Regions from separate parts of the Mesorhizobium sp. M1396 genome, predicted to be linked through region 1. Evidence: predicted binding sites of a transcription regulator. Region 1 holds the regulator's gene; the other holds the start of a gene.
The links. The regulator PhoB, encoded in region 1, activates phosphate uptake and scavenging genes when phosphate is short. The targets are predictions, from matches to a motif close to TGTCATNNANCTGTCAT.
Positions count from the first base shown of each region.

Region 1 (15,773 bases):
TCAACCTACCCCAACGGACCTGTTTTCGGCGATGGCCCGGCCACGACACCGTGGCCGAGAGCAACGCGCTCCCGTCCGGCTTTTCTTTATAAAGCCCTGCTGATCCCAAATCGCCGGCCAGCCTCGGGCCTAAACGTCGCAAGCCCCTGATTCCGGGGACAAAGCCGGGCTCCATCGGGAGTGCTGGCCAGGCCACAATTTGTTCGTCCCGATCATGCGTTACCGGGGTGACATCAAACTGTCATGCGACTGTAATAATCGAAGGCTATTGGCCTCAGCGGGCGCCGAGAGCAATGGCGCCGAGAGACCATCTTCCGAACAGGAGCAGGCCACATGAGACATTTCATCCGCTCGGCGGCCGTTGCGATCGCAATGGCTACGGCGTCCACTTTCACCCTTTCCGCGGCAATGGCAGCTGATCTTTCCGGCGCCGGCTCGACCTTCATCTATCCGGTGTTCGCCAAATGGGCCGACACCTACAAGAAAGACACCGGCGTCGGCCTCAATTACCAGTCGATCGGTTCGGGCGGCGGCATCAAGCAGGTCATCGCCAAGACCGTGACCTTCGGCGCCACCGATAAGCCGATGTCCGATGCCGACCTGGAAAAGAACGGCCTCGTGCAGTTCCCGATGGTGATGGGCGGCATCGTGCCGATCGTCAACCTGACCGGCATCAAGCCGGGCGAACTGGTTCTTGACGGCGCGACCCTGGCCCAGATCTACCTCGGCGCCATCACCACCTGGGATGATGCTGCGATCAAGGCGCTGAACCCGACCCTGACCCTGCCGTCCACCGCGATCGCCGTCGTGCATCGCTCGGACGGCTCGGGCACGACCTTCAACTTCACCAACTATCTGGTCAAGCTGTCGCCCGACTGGAAGGACAAGGTCGGTTCGGATACAGCCGTCGAATGGCCTACGGGCGTCGGCGCCAAGGGCAGCGAAGGCGTTGCCAATACCGTCAAGCAGACCGACGGCGGCATCGGCTACGTCGAGTATGCCTATGCCAAGCAGAACAGCCTTTCCTACTCCAAGCTGGTGAATGCCGCCGGCAAGGTCGTCGAGCCGTCGCTCGAATCCTTCGGTGCGGCTGCTTCGAATGCCGATTTCAAAGGCGCGAAGAACTTCAACGTCATCATCACCAACGAACCCGGCGACACCAGCTGGCCGATCGCTGCTTCGACCTGGGTGCTGATCCACAAGGTTCCCGACGATGCCGCCGCCACCGGCGAAGCGCTGAAGTTCTTTGCCTGGGCCTACAAGGACGGCAAGGAAACCGCCAAGGCGCTCGACTATGTCTCGATCCCCGACAGCGTCGTCGACCTGATCAAGACCTCCTGGAAGGCCGACATCCAGGCCGACGGGAAGCCCGTCTACGCAGGCGAGTAATAACATTTGAAGGAGCGCCGCGGCGCGGCGCTCCTTTTTCCTCAACTCAAAGAGCCGAGCTTCACATGAGCGCTGTCCAGGAAGCCTTGCCAGCCATTCGAGGTTCGCGCGACGCGATCGTCAGACGATTCGCGCTGACCGACGCAATCTTCCACGGGATGACCCGGGCCGCCGCCATATTGGTGCTGGTCCTGCTTGGCGGCGTCGCGATCTCGCTGTTTGCCGGATCCTGGCAAGCCCTGTCGACCTTCGGCTTCTCTTTCCTGACCAGCGAAAGCTGGAATCCGGTGACGGAGAAGTTCGGCGCGCTGGCACCGATCTACGGCACCATCATCACGTCGGCCATCGCCATCCTGATTGCCGTGCCGCTCGGCATCGGAATCGCCATCTTTCTCACCGAGCTTTGCCCACGCCCGTTGCGGCGGCCGATCGGCATGGCGGTGGAACTGCTGGCCGGCATCCCCTCGATCATTTACGGCATCTGGGGTCTGTTCGTGCTGGCGCCGTTCCTGCAGACGATCGTGCAGCCGTTCATCATCGGCGTGTTCCACGGCATTCCCGGCCTCGGCAGCCTGTTTGCCGGTCCGCCCTATGGCATCGGCCTGCTGACCTCGTCGCTGATCCTGGCCATCATGGTGCTGCCCTTCATCACCTCGATCACCAAGGACGTCTTCGACACGGTGCCGCCGGTGCTGAAGGAATCCGCCTACGGCATCGGCTGCACGACCTGGGAAGTGACCCGCCGCGTCGTCATTCCCTACACAAGGATCGGTATCATGGGCGGCGTCATGCTCGGCCTTGGCCGCGCGCTGGGCGAAACCATGGCGGTGACCTTCGTCATCGGCAACGCGCACCGCATCTCGACCTCGCTGTTCGCGCCGGCAACGACGATCTCCGCGACCATCGCCAATGAATTCACCGAAGCCGTCGGCGACCTCTACACGTCTTCGCTGGTGGCGCTCGGCCTGATCCTGTTCGTCATCACCTTCCTGATCCTTGCCATTGCCCGCTACATGCTGATGCGCATCGACGCCCGCACCGGAGCCTGACCGATGTCGACAGCCACATCGCTTCACCAGAGCCGCAAGAGGAAGAATGCCGTGATGATGACGCTGTGCGTCACCGCGGCGGGCATCGGACTTGCCTGGCTGGCGCTCATCCTCGGCGCGCTGGTCTACAAGGGCGCCGCCGGCCTGTCCCTTGACGTCTTCACGCAGATGACGCCGCCTCCCGGCGACGCCGGCGGCCTGCTCAACGCCATTTACGGCAGCGTGGTCATGACGATCATCGCCGTCATCGTCGGCACGCCAATCGGTGTGCTGGCCGGCACCTACATGGCCGAATACGGTCGCTTTTCCAAGCTGACCACCGTGGTGCGCTTCATCAACGACATCCTGCTGTCGGCGCCGTCGATCATCATCGGCCTGTTCGTCTACGAACTGATGGTGCGGCCGATGGGGCATTTCTCGGCAATCGCCGGTGCTGTCGCGCTCGCCATCCTCGTCATTCCGGTTGTGGTGCGCACCACCGAAGACATGCTCAATTTGGTGCCGAACGCCCTGCGCGAAGCCGGCACCGCGATCGGCGCGCCGCGCTGGGTGGTCATCAAGTCGGTCGCCTACCGCGCCGCGCTTTCCGGCATTGTCACTGGCATATTGCTGTCGATCGCCCGTATCTCCGGCGAGACTGCACCACTACTCTTCACGGCGCTGAACAACCAGTTCTGGTCGAGCAATCTCAACGCGCCGATGGCCAGCCTGCCTGTCACCATCTTCCAGTTCGCTCTCAGCCCTTACGAGGAATGGCAGCAACTGGCCTGGACCGGCGCACTTATCATCACATTGACGGTTCTCGCGCTCAGCATCGTTGCGCGCAGCCTGACCGGACGCAGAGAGGACAAATGAGCCAGATGTTGTCTCCAGACATGACGATCGCCGCCGAGGCCACCGCCAAGGCCAAGATCGAGGTCAAGAACCTCAACTTCTACTACGGCCAGTCGAAGGCGCTGAAGGACATCACGCTGTCCTTGCCGGAGCGCAGCGTCACCGCTTTCATAGGGCCTTCGGGCTGCGGGAAGTCGACGCTGCTGCGCGTCTTCAACCGCATCTATGAGCTTTATCCCAGGCAGACCGCCGAAGGTCAGGTGCTGCTCGACGGCCAGAACGTTCTTGACCGCTCGCAGGACCTCAACCTGCTGCGCACCAAGATCGGCATGGTGTTCCAGAAGCCGACGCCATTTCCGATGTCGATCTATGAAAACATCGCTTTCGGCATCAGGCTCTACGAGAAGCTGAGCAAGTCCGAGATGGACGGCCGCGTCGAGCAGGCGCTGAAGCGCGCGGCACTCTGGACCGAGGTCAAGGACAAGCTCGACGCCAGCGGCCTCAGCCTCTCAGGCGGCCAGCAGCAGCGGCTCTGCATCGCCCGTACCGTGGCGGTGAAGCCGGAAGTCATCCTGCTCGACGAGCCCGCCTCGGCGCTCGATCCGCTGTCAACCGCCAAGATCGAGGAGCTGATCGACGAGTTGCAAGCCGACTACACGATCGTCATCGTCACCCACAACATGCAGCAGGCGGCGCGCGTGTCGAAGCAGACGGCCTTCATGTATCTGGGCGAGCTGGTCGAGTTCGACCGCACCGAGAAGATCTTCACGTCGCCCCGCGAGAAGCGCACGCAGGACTACATCACCGGCCGCTTCGGCTGAGCTCAGGCATACGAGGAACAGGATCATGAGCGAACACACAGTCGCTTCTTTCGACGAGGATCTCGGTCAGATCAGCAAGCTGATCAGCGACATGGGCGATCTCGCCAGCTCGATGGTCGGCGGTGCGACCAAGGCGCTGTTGAATTCCGACAACGCCTTGGCACAGCGCGTCGTCTCCGACGACGCGATCATGGACGCGCGCCAGCGGGAGCTCGACGACCGCGCCATCACGCTGATCGCCAAGCGGCAGCCGATGGCCGACGATCTGCGCCATGTCGTCGGTTCGATCCGCATGGCCGGCGATCTCGAACGCATCGGCGACCTTGCCAAGAACATCGCCAAGCGCGTCGGCACTGTCGGCCTCAGCGTTACGCCGCGCGACCTTTCGCACTCGATCGATGGAATGGCACAACTGGTGCTGATCCAGGTGCAGGGCGTCATCGAGGAATATGCGGCGCGTGACGCCGCCGCGCTGGCGAAACTGCGTGCCGACGACGAACGCATCGACGTCAAATACACCTCCGTGTTCCGCGAACTTCTCACCTATATGATGGAAGACCCGCGCAACATCACCGCGTGCACGCATCTTTTGTTCTGCGCCAAGAATCTCGAGCGCATCGGCGACCACGTCACCAACATCGCGGAAAATGCCTATTATGTTTTGACCGGCACGCAGCTGCCGGCCAATCGTCCGAAGCAGGACGAGACGACAATGTCCGCGCCGGCGGCATGACGACAGGGGTGACCAGCCGATGATCGCGCCACGCATCATGGTGGTGGAGGACGAGGAGCCGCTAGGCGTGCTGCTCCGTTATAATCTGGAGTCCGAGGGCTATCAGGTCGAGGTGGTGACGCGCGGCGACGAGGCCGAGATCCGGCTGCAGGAGAACGTGCCTGACCTTCTGGTGCTCGACTGGATGGTGCCGGCGGTTTCCGGCATCGAACTCTGCCGACGCCTGCGAATGCGCCCCGAGACCGAGCGGCTGCCGATCATCATGCTGACCGCGCGCGGCGAGGAGAGCGACCGCGTGCGCGGCCTCTCGACCGGCGCCGACGACTATCTGGTCAAGCCTTTCTCGACGCCGGAGTTCATGGCCAGGGTCAAGGCGCTGCTGCGCCGTGCCAAGCCGGAAGTGCTGTCCAGCGTGCTGAAGGTCGGCGACATCGTGCTCGATCGAGAATCGCATCGGGTCTATCGCAAGAAGAGCGAGATCCGGCTCGGGCCGACCGAATTCCGCCTGCTCGAATTCATGATGCGCCATCCCGGCCGCGTGTTCTCGCGCAGCCAGCTGCTCGACAATGTCTGGGGTGAGACGATCTACATCGACGAACGCACGGTGGACGTGCATGTCGGCCGGCTGCGCAAGGCGGTCAACAACGGCCGCATGCCCGACGTCATCCGCACCATTCGAGGTGCAGGCTACGCGATCAGGGAAGATTAATTCCCATCCCATCCCGATAAATCGGAACCCAGGTTCAAACTCGGTCAGCAGGCGGTCGCCAACGGCCGCGAAGGGTGGAATGTTGCATTCGTCTCATCGGTGGAGAACGAGCATGTGGCGCCCAAATGCGGTCATCCCATCAGTTTTCGAATGACCGCATTTGGGCCAAGGCGACAGGCGGCTTCTGGCATCCAAAATGCGGTGGCGGACATTCAAGCAGGCGGGATTGAAATCTTTAACCGACCCTTCGCGCTCGTTGCCCGGTCGCAGCGAAACGTCCGCAGCGGAGTGAGCCATGCTGGAATTGATTGTGCGTGGCTAACTGGTCGGTCCCTTCACAACTCGATTGCTCTGCGATCTCTCAAACTGCTGTTGTGTCCGGCTGGCCGCGGGAAGAACGGTTCGCGATTAGTCGGTCATAATCGCCATTTTGCCCGTAAAACTCTGCCCTCCAAATCGTGCTCCTTCTAGCGAGGTTTGAACTAATGCATGTATCTATATCCGTCAAAGCACGCGACTTTCACATAAATATAGAATTTTATTAAAATTACATTTTTGACGGAGGACGGATTCCTTCTCTTTATTCAGTGTATGTGCGCCGAATGGTCAATATTATCTCGGATCGGATGACGATTCCCTGGAACTATTTCATCCGTTGCAACGTTGCTTGGGAAGCAGTCGCTGGGACTCGTATCGAATGATTTCACCAGGTCGAATACCATGAGGAAGGATTTCTGATGAGCACCGTCGTAAACGCCAAAGGCGTCCCTCTTCCCTACACCGGCGCTTCCACTCATTGGTTCTCGGCCACTGGGTCTGGACCGGAACTGCATGGCACCTCCGGCAACGACTCCTTCTGGGGAGACACCGGCGTCAAGGTCACGATCTACGGTGGCGCCGGCGACGACTACTATCACCTCTATTCCACCAACAATAAGGTGGTCGAGGATCCTGGGGCAGGAATCGACACGATCGACACATGGATGAGCTACAAGCTCCCCGACAATTTCGAGAACCTCGTCGTTACTGGCGCCAATCGATATGCGTTCGGAAATGCGTTGGACAACATCATCAAGGGCGGGTCGGGTCGTCAGACGCTGGATGGCGGCAAGGGCGACGATGTCCTGATCGGCGGAGACGGCGCCGACACTTTCGCCATCTCTAAAGGAAATGGAAGTGATCTTATCTTCGATTTCGGTGCGACCGATACGGTCCGCCTTAACGGCTATGACTTCACTTCGTTCGATGCCGTCCGTTCACAGATGGTTCAGGTGGAATCGAACGTGATGCTGAACCTCGGATCCGACGAGATCCTGGTGTTCAAGAATACGACCATCGACAAGTTGCAGCCCACCCAGTTCGAGCTGCCGATAGACAAGTCCGGAATGACGCTGTCCTTCTCCGACGAATTTAACACGCTGAGCCTTCGGAACGGACAGGACGGCACCTGGAATTCCAATTTCTGGTGGGGAGCGCCGAACGGCAGCACATTGAGCGGCAATGGCGAACTGCAATGGTATGTCGACGCCAATTATGGCCCGACGAGTTCCGTCCACCCGTTCAGCGTTGAAAACGGCGTCCTCACCATCACCGCGGCGCAGGCGCCGGAGGACATCAAGCCTCTGATCAACAATTATGAATACACCTCGGGGATCCTGACGACGCACGACACCTTCGCGCAAACCTATGGCTATTTCGAAATGCGGGCGGACCTGCCCGAAACAGCCGGAGCATGGCCGGCCTTCTGGCTGCTTCCGGAAGACGGATCGTGGCCGCCGGAGCTGGACGTTGTCGAAACGCGCGGCCAGGATCTGAACACGCTCTACATGACGGCGCATACCAATGAGACGGGAGCGCACACGAAGGTTTCGTCCACGGTGAATGTTGCGGACACCGACGGTTTCCACACCTATGGCCTGCTCTGGACGAAGGATGAGCTTGTCTGGACCTACGATGGTGTAAAGGTCGCCCAAGCGGCAACGCCGTCCGACATGCACGACCCCATGTACATATTGGCAAATCTCGCGGTGGGCGGCATTGCCGGCCAGCCTCCTGACCATCTGGCGACGCCGGCGGAGATGAAAATCGACTACATCCGCGCCTATACGCTGGACGACCTGCAGCACCACCCCTTGGACATCGCGCCCGACCATTCGGTCTAAGCGACGCCCTCACGTTGGGGCCATGAGCCGTTGGAGCGCGGGAATGATTGCACAGTCTGGCCTGCGGGCAGTCTTGAGGCGCGCCATCGTAGATGTCGGTGCTTTCTCGTTCCTCATCAACATCCTGCTATTGGTGATCCCCCTCTATCTCTTGCAGGTCTATGACCGCGTCCTGCTGTCCTCCAGCGTCGAGACGCTTTTCTACCTCTCTGCTATCGCGGTTCTCGCGCTCGCCTTTCTCGGTCTCCTCGATACGGTCCGCTCCGTTTACACACAGCGCGTTGCAGCCACGGTCGACAACAGATTGGGCGCGAGGACATTCGCCGTCTCGCTTGAGGCTAAGTACGCCGGCGGCGCAGCTCCGTCTCCACTGCGCGACCTTGCCTCGGTATGCGCCTTCATCAGGTCACGCGGCGCGGCGGTCTTGTTCGACCTGCCGTTCGCTCCGTTCTTCCTCGCCCTGCTGTACCTCATCCATCCTTTTCTGTTTTGGCTTACGCTGACAGGAGTTGCGATGTTGCTTGCGCTGGTCGTGGCAAATCAGCTTGCCGTCGGCAGGAACGACGCTTTGTCCGCGGAACGTTCGGCTGTCGCCAGCCTGTCGGAGCAGGCCTTTGCCCGCAACGCGGAGACGCTGCTCGCCATGGGCATGGTCCAAAACGCCACGCGCGTCTGGGGTAGGCACGTGGCGGAGGCGCTAATTCTTCATGACCGTTCGTCCATGGCCAACGCGATTTTCAGCGGAACGTCGCGAGCCGTACGCATGATGCTTCAGCTGGCGATACTGGGTGTCGGAGCATGGCTCGTGCTGCAAGGGAAGATGACGGCCGGGATGATCTTCGCGTCTTCCCTGGTGTCGTCCCGCGCGCTGCAGCCGCTCGACCAACTGATCGGTTCATGGCGCCAGATCGTCGACGCCAGACGATCGTGGAAGCGGTTGGACAAGGCGCTTTCCGCCCATCCGGCACAAACGCAAAAACTGACATTGCCGGATCCGTCGGGCGAAATCGTCGTGCAGGACCTGATCTTTGTCGCGCCGAACGCCACGCCCGGCACCGAACCCATCATCAAGAGACTGAACTTCCACATCGGCGCCGGCGAAGCGGTTGCGATAATAGGTCCAAGCGGAGCCGGCAAGTCCACCCTGGCAAGATTGCTTGTCGGTGCGATCCAAGCGACTAGCGGCTGCGTCAGGATCAACGGCGCCGACCTCAGAACCTGGAACGAGAAGCAGCTTGGCCGTCATATCGGATACCTCGCTCAGGAGGTGGAACTCTTTCCCGGATCGATCGCGGAAAATGTCGCCCGCTTTGAACCCGATGCAAGTGACACCTCGATCGTCGAAGCGGCAAAGAATGCCCAGGCGCATGAGCTGATATTGGAGCAGCGAGACGGCTATCAGACCAGAATAGGTCCGTCGGACAGAACACTGTCGGGCGGCGTACGCCAAAGGATCGGGCTGGCGCGCGCCTTCTACGGCAATCCGCGTATTCTGGTTCTGGACGAGCCCAGTACCCATCTCGATGGCAGCGGCGAAGCGGCGCTTGAAGGGGCGCTTGCCGCCGCGAAAGCGGCGGGCGTTACGACAATCCTGATAACGCACCGTCCCTCGATCGCCGCGGCCTGCGACCGCGTGATGCTTCTGCGCGGTGGAGTGATCGAAGCCTTCGGTCCAAGCGGCGACGTATTGCGGCGGTCGATTGCCGGTAACGGCCTTCCCCCACAGCGCGACACGGTGGTGACAGGGTCTTTTGCCACGACGATCCGCAGCACCCCTCATAGCGTCCGCTTTGGATCCTAGAAGATGGCAGCACAGAGTCTTGTCTGGGAAGGCAAAGCACGCACCGACATCCGGCGGGTGGCATTCGCCGGATACGCGGCAATAGCAATATTGGTGGGTTGCCTTGGCTATTGGGCGGTCAGTGCACCATTGTCCGGAGCGGTGATCACGCAAGGCACGATCTCGGCGACGGGCGGCAACATTCTCATTCAGCATCCCGAAGGCGGCATCATCCAGGAATTGCTGGTTCATGAAGGCGATCGCGTGCAACAGGCCCAGGATCTGATCATACTGGATCGAACAGCCGCGCAAGCCGAGCTCAACCGACTGGCGAGGCAGTCTGTCGCGCTCAAGGCCAGCGCCTCGCGGCTGAAGGCGGAGCGCGACGGATTGGACCGGCTTGCGCCAATCACGGAGGCTGCGCCACCACCGTTCCAGCACGATTTCGAGACTCTGGTTCAAGAACAGCAGAAGGAATTCAACGCCAGGCTCGCCCGGTTTCGATCGGAACAATCGATCCTCAGGCAACGGGTTGCCATGCATCGCCAGTCGGTCGTGGGATTGCAGGCCCAGAAACAGGCCATTCAGCAACAGGCCGAAGTCGTGAAGAAAGAACTCGGCATCAAGACCAGCCTGTTGGACAAAGGCCTCACCAATCGCACCGAATATTCGCAGCTTTTGCGCAGCGAGGCCGATCTCGTCGGGCAGGCAGGGGCGCTGGAGGCAAATCTCGCATCGGCCAACACCGAGATCGTCGAAGCCCAGGAGCAGATCGAGCGCCTGACCACGCAACGCGTGGAGGAAGCCCTGACGAGGCTCGACGAGGTGCGTTCTTCGCTGGCCGATATTGACGAACAGATGCGCGCATCCGAGGCAGTGCTGCGGCGGACGACGATCAAGGCACCGGCAGCGGGCATCGTGGTGTCGTCCACCTACAATGCCAAGGGCAGCGTGATTGCCCCAGGCGAAAAGATCATGGAGATCCTGCCTACGGCATCGGGCCTGATAGTCGATGCACGGCTGCCGCCGAAAGACATCGATCAGGTTCGTATCGGCCAGCCGGCAAAATTGCGATTGTCCGCGTTGAACATGCGGCTCACCCCTGAGATTTCAGCCATCGTGACCCAAGTTTCCGCGGACCGGCTCATCGACGAGGCTACGCATGAACCCTATTTCCGCGCCAAGCTGAAGATTGCCGCCGACCTGCCGCCCGGCGTGAAAGCGGAGCAGCTTTACCCCGGAATGTCGGTAGAGGCGTTCATCAGAACTGGCGACCGGACTTTCTTCGAGTATCTCGCACGGCCGATGCTTGATTCCTTCGCTCGCGCTTTCACCGAGCGGTAGATGTTACGGGCCGCGCAATCTCCTCAGGCACGGTCAATGACCACCAGGGCTGGGTATGAAAGTTCAACCGAGGGCGTGCGAACTTCCGCTCAGGGTCGAACTCGGTCGTTTAGAATGATTGGTTTTTGACCCTGGTCCTCACGCAACGCTCTTTCCGACGCTCCCTCTCGCCTGCGCGCCGGGTGCAAAAATCTCCTGGTCGACAAAGGTCAGCGCGCGCATCGCGCAGCCTTCGCGGATCAGCGGCAGTTCGTTCGGCTCGGTGTCGAAGGAGATCGATTCCGAGTGCTGGCCGCCGGCGGTCTGGGCAATGGCCTGCCGCAATGCAGGCTCGATCAAGTCGAAGGCGGCGGCACTGACGCCGACCATGGCAACGGGCGCCGGATCGATCAGCGCGAACAAGCTGCCGAGACCGTAGCCGAGCGCTTCACCGGCCTTGCGATAGGCCTCGCGCTCGGGCCCATCCCTTTCGCGTGCCGCGGTCGCCAGGGCCCGCATGTCGGCGTCGCTGACATCGGCGACTGGTTCCGCGTCTTCGCCCATCTGCCTTGCATTGCGCCAGATGGCGTAGTTGCCGGCATAGGCCTCGACGCAGCCGCGCCGCCCGCAGCGACACAGCGCACCGTTTGGCTGATGGATCATGTGGCCGAACTCGCCGCCCGAGGAATGGGTGCCGGTAAACAGCTCGCCTTTCAGCACCAGGCCCATGCCGATGCCGTGCGACAGCAGGATGGCGATGAAATCGTCGCGGTAGCGATCGGGATCGCGCCAGCGCAGCGCGATCGCCATCATGTTGCAGTCGTTCTCCATGGTGGCGGGGATGCCGAACTCGGCTTCGAGTATGTCGGCGAAGGCGATGTCGGTGTGCGGGGTGATCGGCGACCACAGCATTGCGCGGGAACGGGTGTCGGTGATGCCCTGGATCGCCAACGCGATGCGGGCGACGCTGCGCACGTCGAGATCCGGGTCTTCGAAGCGGCGCCGCACGATTGCCGTGCATTCGCCGATCAGCGCGTCGCGCGGCATTGTCAGCGTGTCCAGCCGGCGCTGTTCCTCCGATATCACCTGGCCGGCGTAGTCGATGACGGCGACGGAGAGAAAATTCAGCGACAGCACCACGGTCATCACCGTCGCGGCTTCCGGATTGAGGCTGAGGCCGACCTGCGGCCGGCCGCGTTTGAGCGAAGCGGCCTCGCTTGGCTTGCTTTCGGCCAGGATGCCTTCGCCGATCAGGTCGGAGGAGATCGCCGATATGGTCGAGTGGCTTAGGCCCGTGGTCGCGGCGATCTCGGTACGTGACGGCTGTCCGGCTCGGCGTACGGCGGCGATCACCATCGCCCGGTTGCGCCGGCGCAAATCGTCGTGGCGGATTCCGACCGACATGTCCTCTTCAAGTCCTCCCGGTCGCCGCGGTTCTCCGTACCCCTCGAACGCTGTCGGCAACGCAGCCAAATACTGGCAGAAGCTGTCCACTCTGTCATTTATTTATTCCGGAGCTCGAAAAAAATTCGCGAGCACCTCAAAATCCATCAGAATCGATGTTGACAGCGTTCGGGCGCTGGATCAGTATTTTTTCGAGGCTCGAAAAAATAGAGCCTCTGTGCCGGCCTTCGGGTCAGTTTGGTCGCGCCATACGCGGCGCAGGGAGGATATTATGAAAAGATTCACAGCCGCCATCCTGGCGGGTGTCGCCATGTCGCTGACGCTCGCGTCGGTCGCACAGGCGAAGGACAAGGTCATCGGGGTTTCGTGGTCCAACTTCCAGGAAGAGCGCTGGAAGACCGACGAGGCCGCCATGAAGACGGCGATCGAGGCTGCCGGCGACAAGTACATCTCCGCCGACGCGCAGTCCAATCCCGGCAAGCAGCTGACCGATGTCGAGAGCCTGATCTCGCAGGGCGCCAATTCGCTGATCATCCTGGCGCAGGATGCCTCGGCTATCGGCCCGGCGGTGCAGAAGGCGCTGGACGAAGGCATTCCGGTCGTCGGCTATGACCGGCTGATCGAGAACAAGGACGTCTTCTATCTGACCTTCGACAACAAGGAAGTCGGCCGCATGCAGGCCCGCGAAGTGTTCAAGGTCAAGTCGGAAGGCAACTATGTCTTCATCAAGGGCTCGGGCGCCGATCCGAATGCCGACTTCCTGTTCGCCGGCTCGATGGAAGTGCTCAAGGAAGCCATCGACAGCGGCAATATCAAGAATGTCGGCGAGGCCTATACGGACGGCTGGCTGCCCGCCAACGCCCAGAAGAACATGGAACAGTTCCTGACCGCCAACGACAACAAGGTCGATGCCGTGGTTGCGGCCAATGACGGCACCGCCGGCGGCGTCGTCGCGGCGCTGACGGCGCAGGGACTTGCCGGCACCGTGCCGGTCTCGGGTCAGGACGGCGACCATGCAGCACTCAACCGCATCGCACTCGGCACGCAGACCGTGTCGGTGTGGAAGGATGCGCGCGAACTCGGCAAGAATGCCGCCGAGATCGCCTCGCAGCTGGCCGACGGCAAGAAGATGGGCGACATTGCAGGCGCCAAGGACTTCACGACGTCGGGCGGCAACACCGTCAAGTCGTTGTTCCTGACCCCGGTTGCCATCACCAAGGACAATCTCAACGTCGTCATCGACGCCGGCTGGATCAAGAAGGACGAGGTCTGCGCGGGCGTCGCCGCCGGCACCGTCGCGGCCTGCAACTAAAGCTGGGCTCTCTGTGCATTCTCAACGCCGCGGCCCAAAAGCCGCGGCGTTTTCTCAAAAAGATTTGTGTTTCCGCATCACGCGGATAGCTTCTAGGCTGGTTCCGGTATTCGCGTCAGACGGCCCGCCGGTTGGGAGGAAATCATGACCGACACGACGTCCAACCTACCTGCTGCAAATACCCCCGCAGACCAGGCCCGTGCGTCCGAACTGAGCACTGTCGGACGCTTTCTCAAGGCAACCGAACTCGATACGCGCATGCTTGGCATGGTCGGTGCGTTGCTGGTCATCTGGGTTGGTATTCACATCCTGTCGGGCGGACTGTTCCTGACGCCGCGCAATCTCTGGAACCTGTCGGTGCAGACCTCCTCGGTCGCGATCATGGCAACTGGCATGGTGCTGGTCATCGTCATGCGCAACATCGACCTTTCGGTCGGTTCCGTCGAAGGCGTGATCGGTATGATCATGGGCGTGGCGCAAGCCGAATTCCTCATTCGCGTCATCGGCTTCCAGCTTGGAAATCCCTGGCTCTGGATCGTGGCCCTGGCCGCCGGCGTGGTGCTCGGTCTTGTGATCGGCGCCTTCCAGGGCTTCATCATCGCCTATCTCGAAGTTCCTGCCTTCATTGTGACGCTGGGCGGTCTGTTGGTCTGGCGCGGCATGGCATGGCTGATCACCAACGGGCGCACGGTCGCGCCGCTTGACGCTACGTTCCAGCTGATGGGCGGCGGGCCGCGGGGCTCCGTCGGCGCCACCGCCAGCTGGATCATCGGCATCGTCGCTTGCGTGGCTGTCGCTTTCGCGCTGCTGAACGGCCGGTCGCAGCGCAAACGGTTCAACTTTCCACTGCGCCCCGTCTGGGCCGAAACCTTCCTCGGTGTGGTCACCTGCGCTGCCATCCTTGGAGCCGTCTGGATCGCCAATTCCTATCCGTGGCCAATCGGCATCGTGCGCCAGTATGCGCAGCAGAACGGCATCACCATTCCCGAAGGCGGGCTGTTCATCGCCCACGGCATCGCCATACCGGTGCTGATGGCGGTCGCGGTCGGCATCGTCATGACCTTCATCACCAAGCGCACCCGTTTCGGTCGCTATGTCTTTGCCATCGGCGGCAATCCGGAGGCCGCCAATCTCGCCGGCATCAACACGCGCTGGGTGACCATGAAGGTGTTCATGATCATGGGCGTGCTGGCCGCGATCAGCGCGGCGATCTCGTCGGCCCGCCTCAACGCGGCGACCAATGCGCTGGGCACGTTGGACGAGTTGCTGGTGATCGCCGCCGCCGTCATCGGCGGCACCTCGCTTGCCGGTGGCTCCGGAACGGTGCTCGGCGCCATGCTCGGCGCGCTGCTCATGCAGTCGCTGCAGTCCGGCATGGTGCTGCTTGGCATCGACTCGCCGCTGCAGAGCATCGTCGTCGGCGCCGTGCTCGTCGTCGCGGTCTGGCTCGATACCGTCTATCGCAAGCGCGTCTAGGGAGGACAAGATCATGGCAGACAAGACCGCTCCCACCGGCACCGCGCTGATCGACATGCGCAACGTCTCGATCGCCTTTGGCGGCATTCGCGCCGTCGACGACGCCTCGATCGATCTTTTCCCCGGCGAGGTCGTGGCGCTGCTCGGCCACAATGGCGCCGGCAAGTCGACATTGATCAAGATCCTGTCCGGCGCCTACAAGCGCGATGCGGGCCAGATCTTCGTCAATGGCGAGGAGGCAGCTATCTCCAATCCGCGCGACGCCAAGAAATACGGCATCGAGACGATCTACCAGACGCTGGCGTTGGCCGACAATGTCGACGCCGCCGCCAATCTGTTCCTCGGCCGCGAGCTGATGACCGCCTGGGGCACGCTCGACGACGTTGCCATGGAGGCGGAGGCGCGCAAGGTGATGGGCCGGCTCAATCCGCGCTTCCAGCGCTTCAAGGAGCCGGTGATCAAGCTGTCGGGCGGCCAGCGGCAGTCGGTGGCGATCGCGCGCGCGATCCTGTTCAACGCGAGGATCCTGATCATGGACGAGCCGACGGCGGCGCTTGGCCCGCAGGAAACGGCGCAGGTCGGCGAACTGGTCAAGCAGCTCAAGTCCGACGGCATCGGCATCTTCCTGATCAGCCACGACATCCACGATGTGTTCGAACTTGCCGACCGGGTCTGCGTCATGAAGAACGGCCAGGTGGTCGGCATCGCCCGCACCAATGACGTGACCCAGGACGAGGTGCTCGGCATGATCATTCTGGGCAAATGCCCGCCCGGCGCGATC
Region 1 is NZ_JAMYLA010000016.1:105,493-121,265, reverse strand. Features, by position in the region: gene pstS (phosphate ABC transporter substrate-binding protein PstS) at 334-1,389, shown strand; gene pstC (phosphate ABC transporter permease subunit PstC) at 1,455-2,438, shown strand; gene pstA (phosphate ABC transporter permease PstA) at 2,442-3,293, shown strand; gene pstB (phosphate ABC transporter ATP-binding protein PstB) at 3,290-4,093, shown strand; gene phoU (phosphate signaling complex protein PhoU) at 4,119-4,826, shown strand; gene phoB (phosphate regulon transcriptional regulator PhoB) at 4,846-5,535, shown strand; gene eglC (endo-1,3-1,4-beta-glycanase EglC) at 6,273-7,697, shown strand; gene NKH02_RS13210 (type I secretion system permease/ATPase) at 7,741-9,498, shown strand; gene NKH02_RS13205 (HlyD family type I secretion periplasmic adaptor subunit) at 9,502-10,821, shown strand; gene NKH02_RS13200 (ROK family protein) at 10,960-12,204, opposite strand; gene xylF (D-xylose ABC transporter substrate-binding protein) at 12,476-13,516, shown strand; gene NKH02_RS13190 (sugar ABC transporter permease) at 13,661-14,992, shown strand; gene NKH02_RS13185 (ATP-binding cassette domain-containing protein) at 15,006-15,773, shown strand, end outside.

Region 2 (15,773 bases), on a different contig from region 1:
GAGGATGCCGGCAGGCAGGTGAGGGGCGGCGCCGGCGCTGGGATGGAGTGCCAAATCGGGCCGAGGCGATCGTCTATCCGTCTGTTTTGGCATGATATCTCCGCAAATCGGACGCTAAGCTGATCCTCGGTTCGGCAATCACTCCCCCGCGGCCGGCTGCGACATCGGCGCGTTGAGCACGCCCGGCAGCGGCGAGTTATCGCCATCCTTCGCCGCCTTCAGCGCCAGGTGCACCAGCACGCCGAGAAAAGCGATCAGCAAAAACGCATAGAGAACAAGGTAGATGGCGAGCGTCACCGCGACATGGCTGCCGGCCACCGGGCCGACCGCGTCGGCGGTCTTCAGCACGCCGGTCACCAGCCAGGGCTGGCGGCCGATCTCGGTCGTGTACCAGCCGGCCAGCGTCGCCAGCCAGCCCGACAGCGCCATCGGCACCATCAGCAAAGCGAGCGGCTTCGGCAGCCTGTGCCGGCGCTTGAGGAAGAAGGCGGCCGACCAGGAGACGAGGAGCATCAGGATGCCGGTGCCGACCATGATGCGGAAGCCCCAGAACACCGGGAAGACCGGCGGATGGTTGCCGGGATAGTCGTTCAGCCCCGGCACCACGCCGCTGGTCGAGTGCCGCAGCACCACGCTGGCCCCGTCGGGAATGGCGATCTCGAACCTGTTTTCCTTGGCCGCCTCGTCGGGCAGCGCGAAGAGCACCAGCGGCACGTTGGGACCGGTGTTCCAGTTGGCCTCCATGGCGGCGATCTTCTGCGGCTGGTGCTCCAGCGTGTTCAGCCCGTGCTGGTCGCCGGCGAAGATCTGGATCGGGATCAGGATAGCCGCGGTGAAGACGCCGGTGCGCAGCGCCTTCCACATCGATTCCGAGCGGTCGCCGTTGAGATAGCGCAGCGCCGACAGGCCGGCAATCAGGAACGACACCGTCAGGCCGGAGGCGAGCAACATGTGGGTGAGCCGGTAGGGCATCGACGGGTTGAAGAGGATCGCCCACCAGTCGACGGCGTGTGCCACGCCGTCGCGGATCTCAAACCCGGCCGGCGTCTGCATCCAGGAATTGAGCGCGATGATCCAGAAGGCCGAGACGGTGGTGCCGCCAGCCACCAGCACCGTCGCCAGCGTGTGGATGCGGTTGGAGACGCGGCGGAAGCCGAACAGCATGATGCCGAGGAAGGCCGCCTCGAGGAAGAAGGCGGTGAGGATTTCGTAGGCCAGCAGCGGCCCGGCGATGTTGCCGACCGTTTTCATATAGCCCGGCCAGTTGGTGCCGAACTGGAAGCTCATGGTGACGCCGGTAACCACACCCATGGCGAAGGACAGCGCGAACACCTTCACCCAGGTGAAATACGCACGTATCCAGGCGGAATCGCCTGTCGCGTTGTAGCGTAGCTTGAAGAACAGCAGCACCCAGCCAAGCGCAATGGTGATCGTCGGAAACAGGATGTGGAACGAGATATTGGCGCCGAATTGCATGCGCGACAGGATGAGCGGGTCCATGGTGGGCTCCGGCTGCTTCTAGTGATTGAAGAATAGGGCGCAAGCCGGGCCTGGTCAAAGCGGCGTCCCGCCGCGAGGCGGAACGCCGCAGCGCCCTGCCAACATGACGCAGGCGTGGCGCGTGCTCGGCCTGAGCGCCCGTGACCCTGCAATCATTGTCGAGAACTGGCGGCAGCGGCATTGACTTCCGGTTGCGCACAGCGACATTCGGCCTATATCAAGGGACCTCTTTCAAGCAGCCGTTTTCAGCCATGCCTTCCATCCTGTCCATTTCCGGGGTCTCCAAGACCTACGCCACCGGCTTTACCGCGCTCAAGGAGGTCAATCTCGACATCCAGCGTGGTGAGATCTTTGCGCTGCTTGGGCCCAACGGCGCCGGCAAGACGACGCTGATCTCGATCGTTTGCGGCATCGTCAACCGCTCGTCGGGCACCGTCACCGTCGACGGTCACGACATCAACAGGGACTATCGCGCCGCGCGCAGCCTGATCGGGCTGGTGCCGCAGGAACTGACCATCGACGCCTTCGAGAGCGTCTGGGCGACGGTCAACTATAGCCGTGGCCTGTTCGGCAAGCCGGCCAACCCGGCCTTCGTCGAGAAGGTGCTGCGCGACCTGTCGCTGTGGGACAAGAAGGACGCCAAGGCGATCACGCTGTCGGGCGGCATGAAGCGCCGGCTGATGATTGCCAAGGCGCTGTCGCACGAGCCGCGCGTCCTGTTCCTCGACGAGCCGACCGCCGGCGTCGATGTCGAGCTGCGCCAGGACATGTGGGCGATGGTGCGCCGGCTGCGCGAGGACGGCGTCACCATCATCCTGACCACGCATTACATCGAGGAAGCCGAGGCGATGGCCGACCGCGTCGGCGTCATCAACCGCGGCGAGATCATCCTCGTCGAGAACAAGGCCGAACTGATGCGCAAGCTCGGCCGCAAGCGGCTGGTGCTTGAACTGCGCAATCCGCTGCCCGCAATTCCGGAGGCGTTCTCGAGCTACGCGCTGGAGCTGTCGGCCGATGGCGGGCAGCTGACCTACACCTATGACAACCAGGCCGAGCGGCCGGGCGTCGCCTCGCTCATCCGCGACCTCGAGGCCGACGGCATCCAGTTCCGCGACATCGACACGCAAAACAGCTCGCTCGAGGAGATCTTCGTCAATCTGGTGAGGAGAGAGCCATGAACCTGCGCCCGGCCATGAATCTACGTGCGGTATGGGCGATCTACCGGATGGAAATGGCGCGTGCCTTCCGCACCGTGCTGCAGAGCATCGTCTCGCCGGTCATCTCGACATCGCTGTATTTCGTCGTCTTCGGCTCGGCCATCGGCTCGCGCATCACCGAGATCGACGGCATCAGCTACGGCGCCTTCATCGTGCCGGGCCTGATCATGCTGTCGCTCTTGACGCAGTCGATCTCCAACGCCTCCTTTGCCATCTACTTCCCGAAATTCGTCGGCTCGATCTACGAATTGCTGTCGGCGCCGGTCTCCTATCTGGAGATCGTCATCGCCTATGTCGGCGGTGCCGCGACCAAGTCGATCATCCTCGGCCTGATCATCCTGGCGACAGCGTCGCTGTTCGTGCCGCTTACCATCCTGCACCCGTTCTGGATGGTCGCCTTCCTGGTGCTGACGGCGGTGACCTTCAGCCTGTTCGGCTTCATCATTGGCATCTGGGCAAAGAGTTTCGAGCAGTTGCAGCTGGTGCCGCTGCTGATCATCACGCCGCTGACCTTCCTCGGCGGCAGCTTCTATTCGATCAACATGCTGCCCGGCATCTGGCGCACGGTGACACTGTTCAATCCGGTCGTCTATTTGATCAGCGGCTTCCGCTGGAGCTTTTACGGCAAGTCCGACGTCTCGGTCGGCATCAGCCTAGGCATGACGGTCGTCTTCCTGGCCATCTGCATAACGATCGTCGCCTGGATCTTCAGGACCGGTTACCGGCTGAGGAACTGAGCGGCGAAAGTGCCTGAGCCGCAGCCAGGTCTAGATCGCCTTGACGAGCCGCAGCAACCCCAGCATCTCGACATACGTCCCCTTGCGGAAGGCGATGTAGACCGGCTCCTCGACACCGTGGAAGCGGCGCTTGAACGCCGCCTGGCCTTGCAGGTTGAACCTGCGGCGGTTGACCCAGGCAGAATCGTAGGCGCGCTGGAAGGTGTTGCGCCAGAAATCGCTTTCGGGAAATCCGCTCGGACCGATATCGACGAGCGGCGACAGGCCGAGCGTCACCACCGAGATGCCTTGCTCGCGAAAACGGTCGACGGCGAATTTGGTCAGGCCGATCTCGGCATGCGGCGAGGCATCGATATGCTTGCGCTTGAAGGCGGTGGTGTAGCCGATGACCTTGTCGTCGCGATACAATGGGTCGAAGTCGAGCAAGGCGACCAGCTCGCCATTGGGACCATGCAGGACGAAACGGCGCATATCGATGCCGAGATGGTCGGCGAACGGGCGGTTGAGAAAGCCCATTTCCCTACGCTTGACGATGCGGTCGCCGCGCCAGTTGTCGGAGAGCCGGGCGATCTCGTCGAGGTGGATCGTGCGCTTGTCCTCTTCGAACGAGAAGCCCTTCTTCAACAGCCAACGCTCGGAGTAGCGCACGGTCTCGTTGCGCTTTCCGGAAAAATCATGATCAGGCAGGGTGAGGCGCGTATCGATGCCGAGCCGATTGACCTTGTAGCCGAGTCCGGCCAGCACGCGCGCGGTCTCCTCGCCGATCTGCACGAACCACGGGCTGCCGCCGGTCTCGACGAAGCGTCTGATGTAGTCGGACCGCAGCATTGGAGCCGCCACCGGGTCGCCGAGCGCGAAATGATGCTTCATCTTGGTGCCGAAGGCGATGTAGCCGTCGGCGTCGCCGAAATAGGAAAGCTTGTTTTGAACGGCGCTGGAATAGGCTAGCGAGAAGTCACCATGGCGGCGAACCAGCGCCAGGCGCTCGACATGCGTCAGCTCCTGCCGCGCCACCTTGGGCGCGGCGCCCTCAAGGATTTTGTCGAAATAGATCCGCAAGGAGGGCATGGTCGAGATTCCGCGTGCCGCCACAGCGTCGCGCGTTCAAGACGCGCAAAGGTGCTGTAACACTTTGATTCTGCGCATGACCTTGAAAACCGAACCCTGACTCCGGGCATGCGCGTGGGGATGACAGAGACCAGCCCCCAAAGGCCTCGAATCAATCACATTGCCGCGACCTGATTACCGCTGATATCGCGCATATGCCATACAGAGCGCAATCGCGGCCCAATGGATGGCTCGAAAATCGTATGGCTGGAAAATCAGTGGCGGTTTGCTCTATGGATCCTGCACGGGATCAAACGGTTACAGCGCCCTGCGAGCTTGCTGCAATGGTCGAATGGGGATTCGAGGGTGAATGACTGATACGACAATCCGATCGGTTGCGGACCTGCCGATAACGGTCGAGCCGGCAATCGTCGTCGGCGCCGGTGTTGCCGGACTGGTCGCGGCGCATGCCTTGATGAACGCCGGCGTTCCGACGGCAATCCTGGAAAAGGAAAGCCGGCTGGCCGAACCCTGGCATCGGCGGCATCAGCAGTTGCATCTCAACACCCACCGCAATCTTTCTTCGCTGCCCGGCCTTGCCTATCCCCCCGGCACGCCTGCCTTTCCGCAAAGGACGGCCGTCATCCGCCACATGAATGATTTCAGTGGGGAGAACCGGCTGCCGGTGCAGTTTGGCGTCGCTGTCGAAGAGATCACCTTCAAGGGCGATCATTGGGCGCTGCGGACCAGCGCCGGACCGCGCCTTGCCCGCAATGTCGTCATCGCCACTGGCCGCGACAGGCTGCCGTTCATTCCCGAATGGAAAGGCATGAAGGATTTCGCCGGCCGCATCATCCATTCGGCGGATTTCGGCGACGCGCAGGGCTATGCGGGCCAAAAAGTGCTGGTCGTAGGCGCCGGCAATTCGGGTTTCGACGCGCTCAATCATCTGGCCGGCATAAACACGGCAGCCATCTGGCTGTCGGCCCGCAACGGCCCCGCTTTGCTGCCCAAGCGGGTCGGCAAGGTCGCAGTACACAGGCTTTCGCCGCTCATGGCGCGCTTGCCGTTGTGGATCGCCGATGCGGTGATGGCGGCAACGCAGCGCCTGGTTTTCGGCGACCTGACCAAATTCGGCCTGCCGCCAGCGCCCTCGGGCGGCGCCAGCCGGTTGACCTCGGACTATACCGCGATCGCCGCCGACGACGGCGCGGTCAGCGCCATCAAATCGGGCAAGATTACCGTGGTGCCAGCCATACGGGAATTCACCCGCGACGGCGTGATACTGGCCAATGGCAGTCTGGTCTATCCCGACATCGTCATTGCGGCGACAGGCTATCGCACCGGGCTGGAGCCCATGGTCGGCAAGCTCGGCGTGCTCGACGGCAAGGGCGTTCCGCTCTTCAATGGCGGCCAATCCGATCCGAAATTCCCCGGCCTGTGGTTCACCGGCATGCGGCCAAGCATTCGCGGCTGTTTCGCCAATGCCGGCATCCTGGCCAAGGCGATCGCCAAACGGATCGCAGGTTCCGCTGGCGCCTCGTCCGGTGCCTCACGCTGATTTCGGCTCGAGCCGCCGGAACCCACGACCTCCATTAGCAAGTCCCTCCGCGAGCAGGGTGAGCACCAGTTGCAAACGAGTGCCTGATATCAGACCGCGATCTTGCCGCCACCCTGTTTGGTGATGGCGACCACCGCCGGCCGCACCGGCATGTCGGGCTTGAAGTCGGGCCAGCGCGTCGACAGGTCCTCGTAGTAGGATGGGCGGCCGAACGGCTCCCAGTCCTCGCCGCCATCGCCCGGATGCTGGACGGCGACGAAGGCGGTCTGATCGTCCGGTGCGAACAGCGGACCGCACATTTCGGCGCCGATCGGCACGCGGAAGAACAGTTTCGAGGTCGCCCGCGCCGACCCTTCGGTGTCCACCGCCCACAGGCCGTCGGTGCGGCCGGTGGCTTTCGGGCCCTGGCCGTCGGTGGCCACCCACAGGCGACCGGCCGAATCGACCGCGCAATTGTCGGGCATGCCGAACCAGCCATTGGCCGTCGTCGCCGTCGAGAAGGTGGCGCCGACATCGGCCACGGTGGGATCGCCGCATTTCAGCAGCACTTCCCACTTGCCCTTGGCAGCGGCGAAATCGCCGCCATCCTCCGATATTTCGATGATGTGGCCGAAGGCGTTTTCGGCGCGCGGGTTGGCGGCATCGACCTGGTCTGCCTTGCGCTTCGAATTGTTGGTCAGCATGACATAGACCTTGCCGTTGACGGCATTGGGCTGGATGTCTTCGGGGCGGTCCATCTTGGTGGCGCCGAGCAGGTCGGCGGCGCGGCGTGTTTCGATCAGCACGTCGGCCTGGCTGGCAAAGCCGTTTTCGGTCGTCAGCGGCCCCTGGCCGAAGACGATCGGCAGCCATTCGACCGAACCGTCGTCGGCGAACTTCGCGACATGCAGCGTGCCGTCGTCGAGAAGGTCCTTGTTGGCGGCATGGTCGTTCGGATTGAACGCCGCCCTGGTGACGAATTTGTAGACATAATCGAAGCGCTCGTCGTCGCCGAGATAGAAGACGACGCGGCCGTCCTTGGCGACGATCGATTCGGCGCCCTCGTGCTTGAAGCGGCCCATGGCGGTGCGCTTCCTCGGCGTCGAGGTCGGGTCGTTGACATCGACCTCGACGATCCATCCGAAGCGGTTGGCCTCATTGGGCTCCTTGGCGAGGTCGAAACGATCGTAATGCGCGGCCCATTCATACGCGCCTTCGGGAATGCCCAGGCGCTTGTAGTTGGCGGCCTCCTTGTGGCCCTCCGGCAGGTCGCCGGAGAAATAGCCGTGGATGTTCTCCTCGGCCATCACATAGCTGCCCCAGGGCGTGACGCCGCCGGCGCAATTGTTGAGCGTGCCGAAAACCTTGGCGCCGGACGGGTCGGCATTGGTCTTGACGCGGTCGTGGCCGGCGACCGGACCGGACAACGCCATTTCGGTGTTGGAGGTGATGCGGCGGTTGAGCTTTCCGTCGCGCACCACCTGCCATTTGCCCGAGACCTTGCGGATCTCGACGATGGTGCCGCCATGGGCAGCCATCTCGACATCGACCTGCTCCTTCGAGAGCGGTGCGACTTCGGCCGACTTCTTGCCATCCTTTTCGACGATCTTGACGATGCCCGGGAACATGAGATGCGGGTTGGTGTATTCGTGGTTGACGACCAGCAGGCCATGTTCGGCCGAACCGTCGATCGCGATGTAGCCGACATAGTCGTTGTTGTAGCCGAACTGCTTCGCCTGAGCCTGCGCCGACTGTTTCGCCGGGTCGAACTCCGGCGAATCGGCAAACAGCGGATCGCCCCAGCGCAACAGCACATCGGCGTCGTAGCCGGGCGCGACATGGTGCTTGTCGTCGATGCCGGCCTCCAACTCGTCGAACGCGAAGGCCGAACCATCGGCGGCCCGGGCCTCGTCGGCGCTGACCAGCGCCAGTGGGCTGACGGTGGCGGCGATGGCCGAGACGGCCAGCGAGCCCTTGAGGAAGCCACGGCGCGAGAACCGCGCGGCGATGATCTCGCCCATGGTGCGGTTGTCGGTGGGGTTGGTTGCCGGGCCGTCGTTTTCCTCGAGCAGGCTAGTGCGGAAGCGGGCGTCGGGAGAGCGATGTTCGGTCATCTGGGGCTTGCCTCTGGCTTTGGGGATGGCTGGAGCGTGTTGCCTGTTTAACCCCTTATATCCGGTCGATCACATTTTCGTGACAGCTCAGGCCGCTTTCAACCGCGTTCCACGATCTCGGCAGCCGACCCCTTTCGCAACGGCGCAATGTGGGGACCAAGGTCCCCGATCAGGCCAAGCAAAGGTCCCTGTTGGCGCGGCATCGGTCGTAGGCCCCCTATGCCAAAGCCGCTATGCCGGCAATGGTCGGCCGCTTGCCAATTTCGGCATCGGCCTGATGAAGAGGAGGACCGGGATGCGCGGATCGATCCCCACCCGCTATCGCTGGCTGACTCTGAGAGCGACATCGGCATTGGCGCTGGCCGTCGCCCCCTATCAACCCGCCTTCCATGACTCCGCTTCTGGCATCGTTGCCGCGGCCGCGCATGCCAAGGATGGCGGACATGATGGCAGCGGTGGTGGAAGCGGTGGAAGTGCCAGCGGAAACAGCGGCAATTCCGGGCCCGGCGGCGGCGGCGATGGCGCCGGCAACGACCATGGCGCAACCGACAATTCCGGATCCGACAACGGCGGAGCCGGTCATCATGTCAATGCGGCCACTGGCGACAAGGTCGAAGTGGACGGCGACAAGATCAAGGTCGAGCATCCCGATGGCACCACGGAAGAAATCGAGAATGATCGTTTCGAGATGAAGGATGCCCTCGGCCGCACGATCATCGAACGTCCGGCGACGGCGCGCGATTTCAGTCGCCTCCAGGCATTGTGAGGCAAGGCCAGTAGGCAGCGGCCGGCTTCACAAGTCACCTCCGCCGCCCCCGGCGGAGGTGACTTGATGTCCGGCGTCTGCCGCCGCCAGGCATCGGGAAAGCCAGTTTCCCGATGGCCATCGGCGGTCGCGCCGCCGTTCATACGGCACCTCTTAGCACATGTGTAGGACTTTAGTCCAACCTTGCGCTTCCAAAAGTCCTAGGAGACAACCGCAACGGTCGGAGGTCGCTTCCGGGCACCACGTCTTTCGGCGATGTTGGTTGCAACTGCAGCGTTTGAGAGTGGGCGGGCCGGGCTCAATCGACGGAGATCAGGATGCACAGATCGCTCACGACCCGTTGTTGCCGGCTTGCGCTCAAATCCGCGGCTGCGCTGGCGTTGACCATCGCTCCCTATCAGATTGCCTTCGACGGCTCCGTTCCCGGGATTTACGCCGCCAGCGCACAGGCAGAAAAGGGTGGCAATGGCGGTGGCAACAGCGGCGGTGGAAACGGCGGCAACAGCGGTGGCGGCAATAGCGGCAACAGCAGCAGCGGGAATGGCAACAGTGGCAATGCTGGCCAGTCGGGAGCCAACAGAGGTAAGAACGACAATAGCGCGAGCCATGTCAAAGAGGTCGACGTGACAGGCAACAAGATCACGGTCCGGCATCCCGATGGCATAACGGAAAAGATCGAGAATGGTCGTTTCAGGATGGAGGATGCATTCGGTCGCACGATCATCGACCGCCGGGCCACGCCGGCCGATGTCAGCCGTCTCAAGACCTTGTGAAGCTAGCCAACAGGCAACGGCCGGCTTCGCATGTCACCTCCGCCGCCCCCGGCGGAGGTGACCTCGTTTTGCGGCTTAAGACTGGTTCCTGTCGCGGTCGCGCGCCTCACGCATCATCAAGGCTGCTTCGGTGCGGTTTCGCACATTGAGTTTCGACAGCACGCCGGTCATGTGATGCTTGACGGTCTTCTCCTGAAGTTCCAGCCGCAAGGCGACTTCCTTGTTGCTCAGCCCCTCCGCCACCAGCCGCAGGATTTCCGTCTGCCGCTCGGTGAGTTGCCGCAGCCGGTCCGCTATGCCGTTGGTCGGCTGCTGGGACTGGAGATCCGAAAGCAGTCGGGCCGACAGCGTCGGCGAAAGATAGCTTTCGCCGGCCGCCACATTGCGCAGGATGTCGGCAAGCGCGCGCGATCCGATACCTTTGAGGACATAGCCGCACACCCCTGCGTTCAGGGCCATGGTCACATCGGCATTGGCCTCCGAAACGGTCAGCATGACGATCTTTTGGGCGGGATGGCCGGCGAGGATGCTTGCGACCGCGGCCAGACCGCCGCCCGGCATTGAAATGTCGAGCAGCAATATGTCGGGCCGCACCGTCGCGGCGATGCGTTCGGCATCCTGCGCCGTGGCACCCTCGCCAGCCACCTCGAAGCCTCCGATCTCCGACAGGCTGCGCGTCACACCTTCGCGAAAGAGGGGATGATCGTCGATAATGGCGATGCGAATGGCGCCAGTCATGCTTGCTCCTCGACCGATAGACGGATCACCAATCGCGTGCCGTGCGGCCCGGTCAAGGTTTCAAACTGGCCGCCAATGCTTTCGACCCGCTCTCTGAGACCGGCGAGCCCGAGGCCCTCGTCCCGTGCGGGATCGAAGCCTGGCCCGGCATCCGATACTTCAACGAAAAGCCTGCCACCCTTCATCCCGGCACTCACCGCCTGATCCTTGCCTCGCGCGTGGCGATAGGCGTTGTTCAGCCCTTCCTGCACGAACCGATAGATGCTGATCTTCTCCGAGGCGCCAGGTTCTGGCAACTGCCCGGCCAGCGTGAGGGTCACGGACGTTCCCGTCCGCAGCTGGTGTTCGTTGACGGCCAGCCGAAGAATGTCGCTCGCGGCAGCCGTTTCGATCTGCGGCAGGACCAGGCCGGTGCAGATACCGCGTATTTCGCGCAGCGCATCCTCCAGTGTCTTGCGGATCATCGCGACCTCGGTCGAGCGGCTTTCACCCGAATGGCCATCGCCGGAAAACACCGGACTATCCATGCGCAGCGCCGCCAGCGCCACGAGTTGCGCCGGACCGTCATGGAGATCGGCGCCGATGCGTCGCAAATATCTTTCGTTGAGCGCGGTGGCGCGACGGGACGCCCTCTGCACGCGCAGTCGCAAGGCGCTGTTCTGCGTCACCAGACCCTGCAGCTCCGACACCTGGCGGCGCAGCGCCCCGCGCTGATCGTCGATGGTGCGGCTGCCGCGCAGGACGATGCCCGACAGGAGCAGGAAGGCCGCCAGCGTCGCGCCGGCCACGACCAGCCAGCTTGACCACAAAGCGGAAGCCAGCGTGGCTTTGAAGTCGTCGGCGATCTCATAGAATTCGGTGACGGCCACCACCTCGCCGGACCACGGCTCGCGCACGGGATTGTAGATCTCCAGCAATGGCAGGCCGGAAGCCCTCTCCTCATCTTCATCGTCATCGAACGTATTGAATTCGGCGACGACACTGCCCTCGAAGGCGGAACGCAGGTTGTCGCTCGGATCGAAGCGGCGGCCGATCTGCGCCGTCTCCTTCGCATAGAGAATCGTGCCGTCGCGGGTCCAGAGCTTGAACGATACGAGGCGCTTGCCGAGCGCGCCCTGGCCAAGCGTCTCGTCGAGCGCCTGCTTGACGGAGTCGCTGAGCTCATGCTGCTTGCGCAAATCGGGAAGCAGGGGCGCGATCACGCTGTCGACATACAGCGCCGTCGTGGCGGCCGAATTGCGGATGACGCCATCCCGGATCTGACCCGTCACCCAGGCGCCCACCACCAGCATGACCGCGAGCAGGCCAAAGCCGCCGGCAACGACGAATTGCAGAGCAAGGGAAAGCTCGCTCCAGCGCCGCGCCAAGTTTTGAAAAATACGAATCATGATCCCCTGACCGCCCTTCAATCGATAGGTTGGGCGATTTCAGCACATTGAGCTTCCGTCTTGCCGTTGCCAAGACCTTACGTTTGGTCGAGGTCGCTTGACGTCCCGGCGCGCTTCGGAAACAACGTCCGCGACACACGCGGCGGAAGCCGTTCGAGAGAGGATGAAACGTTGAGTTTTTCGGGATTGCTGCAGCTCGGCTTTTCGACTGTCATTTTCCTGCTGGCGGCCACCGCGGCCAAGCAATGGGGCCTGGCGCCGAGCCTTGGCAAGATCCTGCTGACGCTGGCGCTCTATTCCTTGGGCAATCTGATCATGCTGCGGCTGATCCGCGAATTCGGCATGTCGGTGTCGTTCAGCCTGTCGGCGGTCATCCAGCTGGTCTCGGTGAATGCCGTGGCACTCGTCTTCTTCGGCGAGCGCGTCAACGCGTTGCAGGCGACCGGCATCATGCTGGCAATCGCCGCGGTGGCGCTGATCACGCTCGGGCCCTATCTGCAAGGTCGGTTGTAACAGGCGAGTTGCCGATGAAGAACGCCGCGAACACACTGCTTAACCGGATCGAATTCCCGGTGCTGCTGGCCGGCCTTGCCATCGCCGCCGGCCTGTGGGGCTTCGAGGAGTTGATGGAGGTGGCGCGGGCCACCACGCCGCACGCTTTCGACACCGAAATCATGCTCGCCTTCCGCAAGGCGGGTCAGCCCGACAGCCCGATCGGCCCGCCCTGGCTGGAAGGGGCGATGCGCGATATCACCAGCTTGGGCAGCGGCAGCGTGCTGGTGCTGATCGTAACGGCGGTAATCCTTTATCTCTTGCTTATCCGCAGGCCGGCGACCGCCCTTTTTATCTTCGTGGCGGTGGCCGGTGGTCAGGTCCTGTCGAGCCTCCTGAAAGCCGGGATCGATCGGCCGCGCCCCGAACTCGTCTCGCATCTCGTCAACGAAACAACGCTGTCTTTTCCGAGCGGCCACGCCATGCTGTCGGCGGTGACCTATCTGACGCTCGGCGCGCTGGCCGCGCGCTTCCTACCCGGGCGAACGACGAAGATCTATGTGCTGTCGCTGGCGGTGCTGACGACGCTGCTGGTCGGCATCAGCCGCATCTACCTTGGTGTGCACTGGCCGTCGGATGTGCTGGCCGGCTGGTGCGCCGGCTTCATCTGGGCGATGCTGTGCTGGCTCACTGCCCGAGCGTGGCAGCGATGGCGCGGGCAGCGCCCGAACGGCGACAGCGAGACTGGAGATTAGATCAGCCGGTTGATCAGCCCATGCCCGCAACCCGCCAACAGGAAAACCGCGGACAGCAAGGCTGCCGATGTCACGAAGGTCTTGAAAACAGTCAACGCGTTACCTCCCACGCCAGATGGGACACCCTAGCTCGCAATCCTCGGGAAGTATCTGAAAAAATGGCTGGTCAGGCGACGAAGCTTATGTCCCAGACGTTCATATTGATGCTTGAAACATCATAATGATGGTATTATACATTATTTCTGCAGACTCAGACGGGGATTCCGGCCGATGATCACTGCCGCGCAGATGCGCGCCGCAAGGGCGCTGGCCGGCATCGATCAGAAGACGCTCGCCGAGCGTGCCGGCGTTTCGCTTCCAACGATACAACGCATGGAGGCGAGCGATGGCGTGGTCAGGGGCGTGGTCGACACGCTGATGAAGGTCATCCAGGCTCTCGACGAGGCCGGGGTGGAGTTGATCGGCGAGAACCAGACCAGCGAGCGCGGCGGCCGGGGCGTGCGCCTCAGGCCTGTCGTGCCGCCAGATCCCAAGGCTGAGCCGGCATAAAGTCGCGACGGCGACCGCCGACAGTCCTGCCGACGATCCCGCCGCTTTCAGGGTGCGGAAGGCAGTTCATGGATCAGACGCAGCGGGCGGTGCATCAAACGGCCCATAAGTCGGCCCACAAATCGGCAAAGCCGACATTTTCCGAACTGTTCACGCCGAAACTGGTGACGGTCTGGCGCGAGGGCTACACGCTCGCAAACTTCAAGGCCGACGCCATCGCCGGGCTGACGGTCGCCATCGTCGCGCTGCCATTGTCGATGGCGATCGCGATCGCCTCGGGCGTGACTCCGGAGCGCGGCCTCTACACCTCGATCATTGGCGGATTCATCATTTCGGCGCTCGGCGGCAGCCGCTTCCAGATCGGCGGTCCGGCCGGTGCCTTCATCGTGCTGGTGGCCGCGACGGTTGCCCGGGTCGGTATCGATGGCCTGCTGCTGGCAACGATGATGGCAGGCGTCTTCCTGCTCGCCATCGGCTATCTCCGGCTCGGCACCTACATCAAGTTCATTCCCTATCCGGTGACGGTCGGCTTCACCGCCGGCATCGCCGTCATCATCTTTTCAGGACAGATCGTCGAATTGTTCGGGCTGAAGCTTGCCGGCAGGGAGCCGGGACCGCTGGTGCCGAAGTTGATCGCGGTCGGTGAGGCGGCCGGCACCATCAACCCCGCGGCGACCTTCGTGGCGGTGTTGACCATCGTCACCATAGCCGGCCTGAGGCGCTGGCGGCCGACTTGGCCCGCCATGCTCATCGCCATCGGGCTGGCATCGCTGGCCGTGGCGCTTCTTTCACTGCCTGCCGAAACGATCGGCACCCGCTTTGGCGGTATTCCACGCAGTCTGCAGATGCCTGCCTTGCCGCCGATCAGCCTGGACAGGATGGTCGCCGTGCTGCCGGATGCCATAGCCTTTGCCCTGCTCGGCGCGATCGAATCGCTGCTGTCGGCGGTGGTCGCCGATGGGATGACGGGCCGGCGGCATCGTTCCAACTGTGAACTGGTGGCGCAAGGCTTTGCCAACATCGCGTCCGCCCTGTTCGGCGGCATCTGCGCCACCGGCACCATCGCCCGCACGGCGACCAATGTGCGGGCCGGCGCCCACGGACCGATTTCGGGCGTGGTCCACTCGGCCATCCTGCTGGCGCTGATGCTGGTGGCCGCGCCGCTCGCCAGCTACATCCCGCTCGCCGCTCTTGCCGGCGTGCTGGCGGTCGTGTGCTGGAACATGTTCGAGAAACAGGCCTTCGCCACGCTGTTGCGCGCTTCTCGCGGCGACGCGCTGGTGCTGATGGCGACCTTTCTGCTCGTCATCTTCCGCGACCTCACCGAAGGGATCGTCGTCGGCTTTGTGCTGGGATCGATCCTGTTCATCGACCGCATGGCCAAGAGCATTGCGGTCGAGGCCGATCAGCCGCTGGTGCGGGAGGACGAGGCCGACAGCACCAGCGTCTACGATTCCAGCGAGGCGACCGACGCCGACACCGTCGTCTACCGCATCTCGGGCGCCTTCTTCTTCGGCGCCGCGTCGACCGTCGGCACCGTGCTCGACCGCATCGCCGACCAGCGCAAGAACTTCATCCTCGACTGCTCGGCCGTGCCATTCTTCGATTCGACGGCGGCCAATGTCATCGAGGGCGCCGCGCACAAGGCCAAGCGCGCCGGTGTCCGCTTCATCATATCGGGTGCCGCGCCGCAGATCCGGCGCATGCTGATCAACCACGGCGTCAAGCGTCCGCTGGTGACCTATGCCGCTTCGATCCGGGACGCCCGGGCGCAGCTGAAAGGAAAGCTGGAGGCGGAGTAGGCAACCAGGATTTGCTGGCCGGTGGCCGCTTTGTGCAAGGTGTCCGCCGGTTGAACGCCAACTTTTGATCCTGAGTTGGCTCACGCAAGGCGCGACGTGAGCGACCGCTTTGCGCCGCATGCGTTTCGGACGTTACGGTCAATTTTGCCGCAGCCTGAAAGCGGACATTGTCGGCACCACTGTAGCGGTCGGGGTTGTGCCTTGAGAGGCATTCGTTCGAGGACCGGATGAAAAACGGACGCCCAACGAGGAACTGCGCCGCATGCTGATGGGCCACACTATCCATCGGCCCAAATATGGTGAAGGCGGCGAGATGGAAATGTGGCGGAACGAGCTGCTTAGATCGCGCTGACGT
Region 2 is NZ_JAMYLA010000025.1:72,780-88,552, reverse strand. Features, by position in the region: gene NKH02_RS18015 (cytochrome ubiquinol oxidase subunit I) at 139-1,500, opposite strand; gene NKH02_RS18010 (ABC transporter ATP-binding protein) at 1,752-2,678, shown strand; gene NKH02_RS18005 (ABC transporter permease) at 2,693-3,454, shown strand; gene NKH02_RS18000 (phosphatidylglycerol lysyltransferase domain-containing protein) at 3,485-4,522, opposite strand; gene NKH02_RS17995 (flavin-containing monooxygenase) at 4,872-6,062, shown strand; gene NKH02_RS17990 (PhoX family protein) at 6,152-8,155, opposite strand; gene NKH02_RS17985 (hypothetical protein) at 8,451-8,921, shown strand; gene NKH02_RS17980 (hypothetical protein) at 9,239-9,694, shown strand; gene NKH02_RS17975 (LuxR C-terminal-related transcriptional regulator) at 9,770-10,432, opposite strand; gene NKH02_RS17970 (sensor histidine kinase) at 10,429-11,820, opposite strand; gene NKH02_RS17965 (hypothetical protein) at 11,992-12,333, shown strand; gene NKH02_RS17960 (phosphatase PAP2 family protein) at 12,348-13,067, shown strand; gene NKH02_RS17955 (helix-turn-helix domain-containing protein) at 13,338-13,616, shown strand; gene NKH02_RS17950 (SulP family inorganic anion transporter) at 13,685-15,418, shown strand.
Region 2: a site for PhoB is predicted at 8,224-8,240, ahead of NKH02_RS17990 (PhoX family protein). Genes of this name have one in related genera too.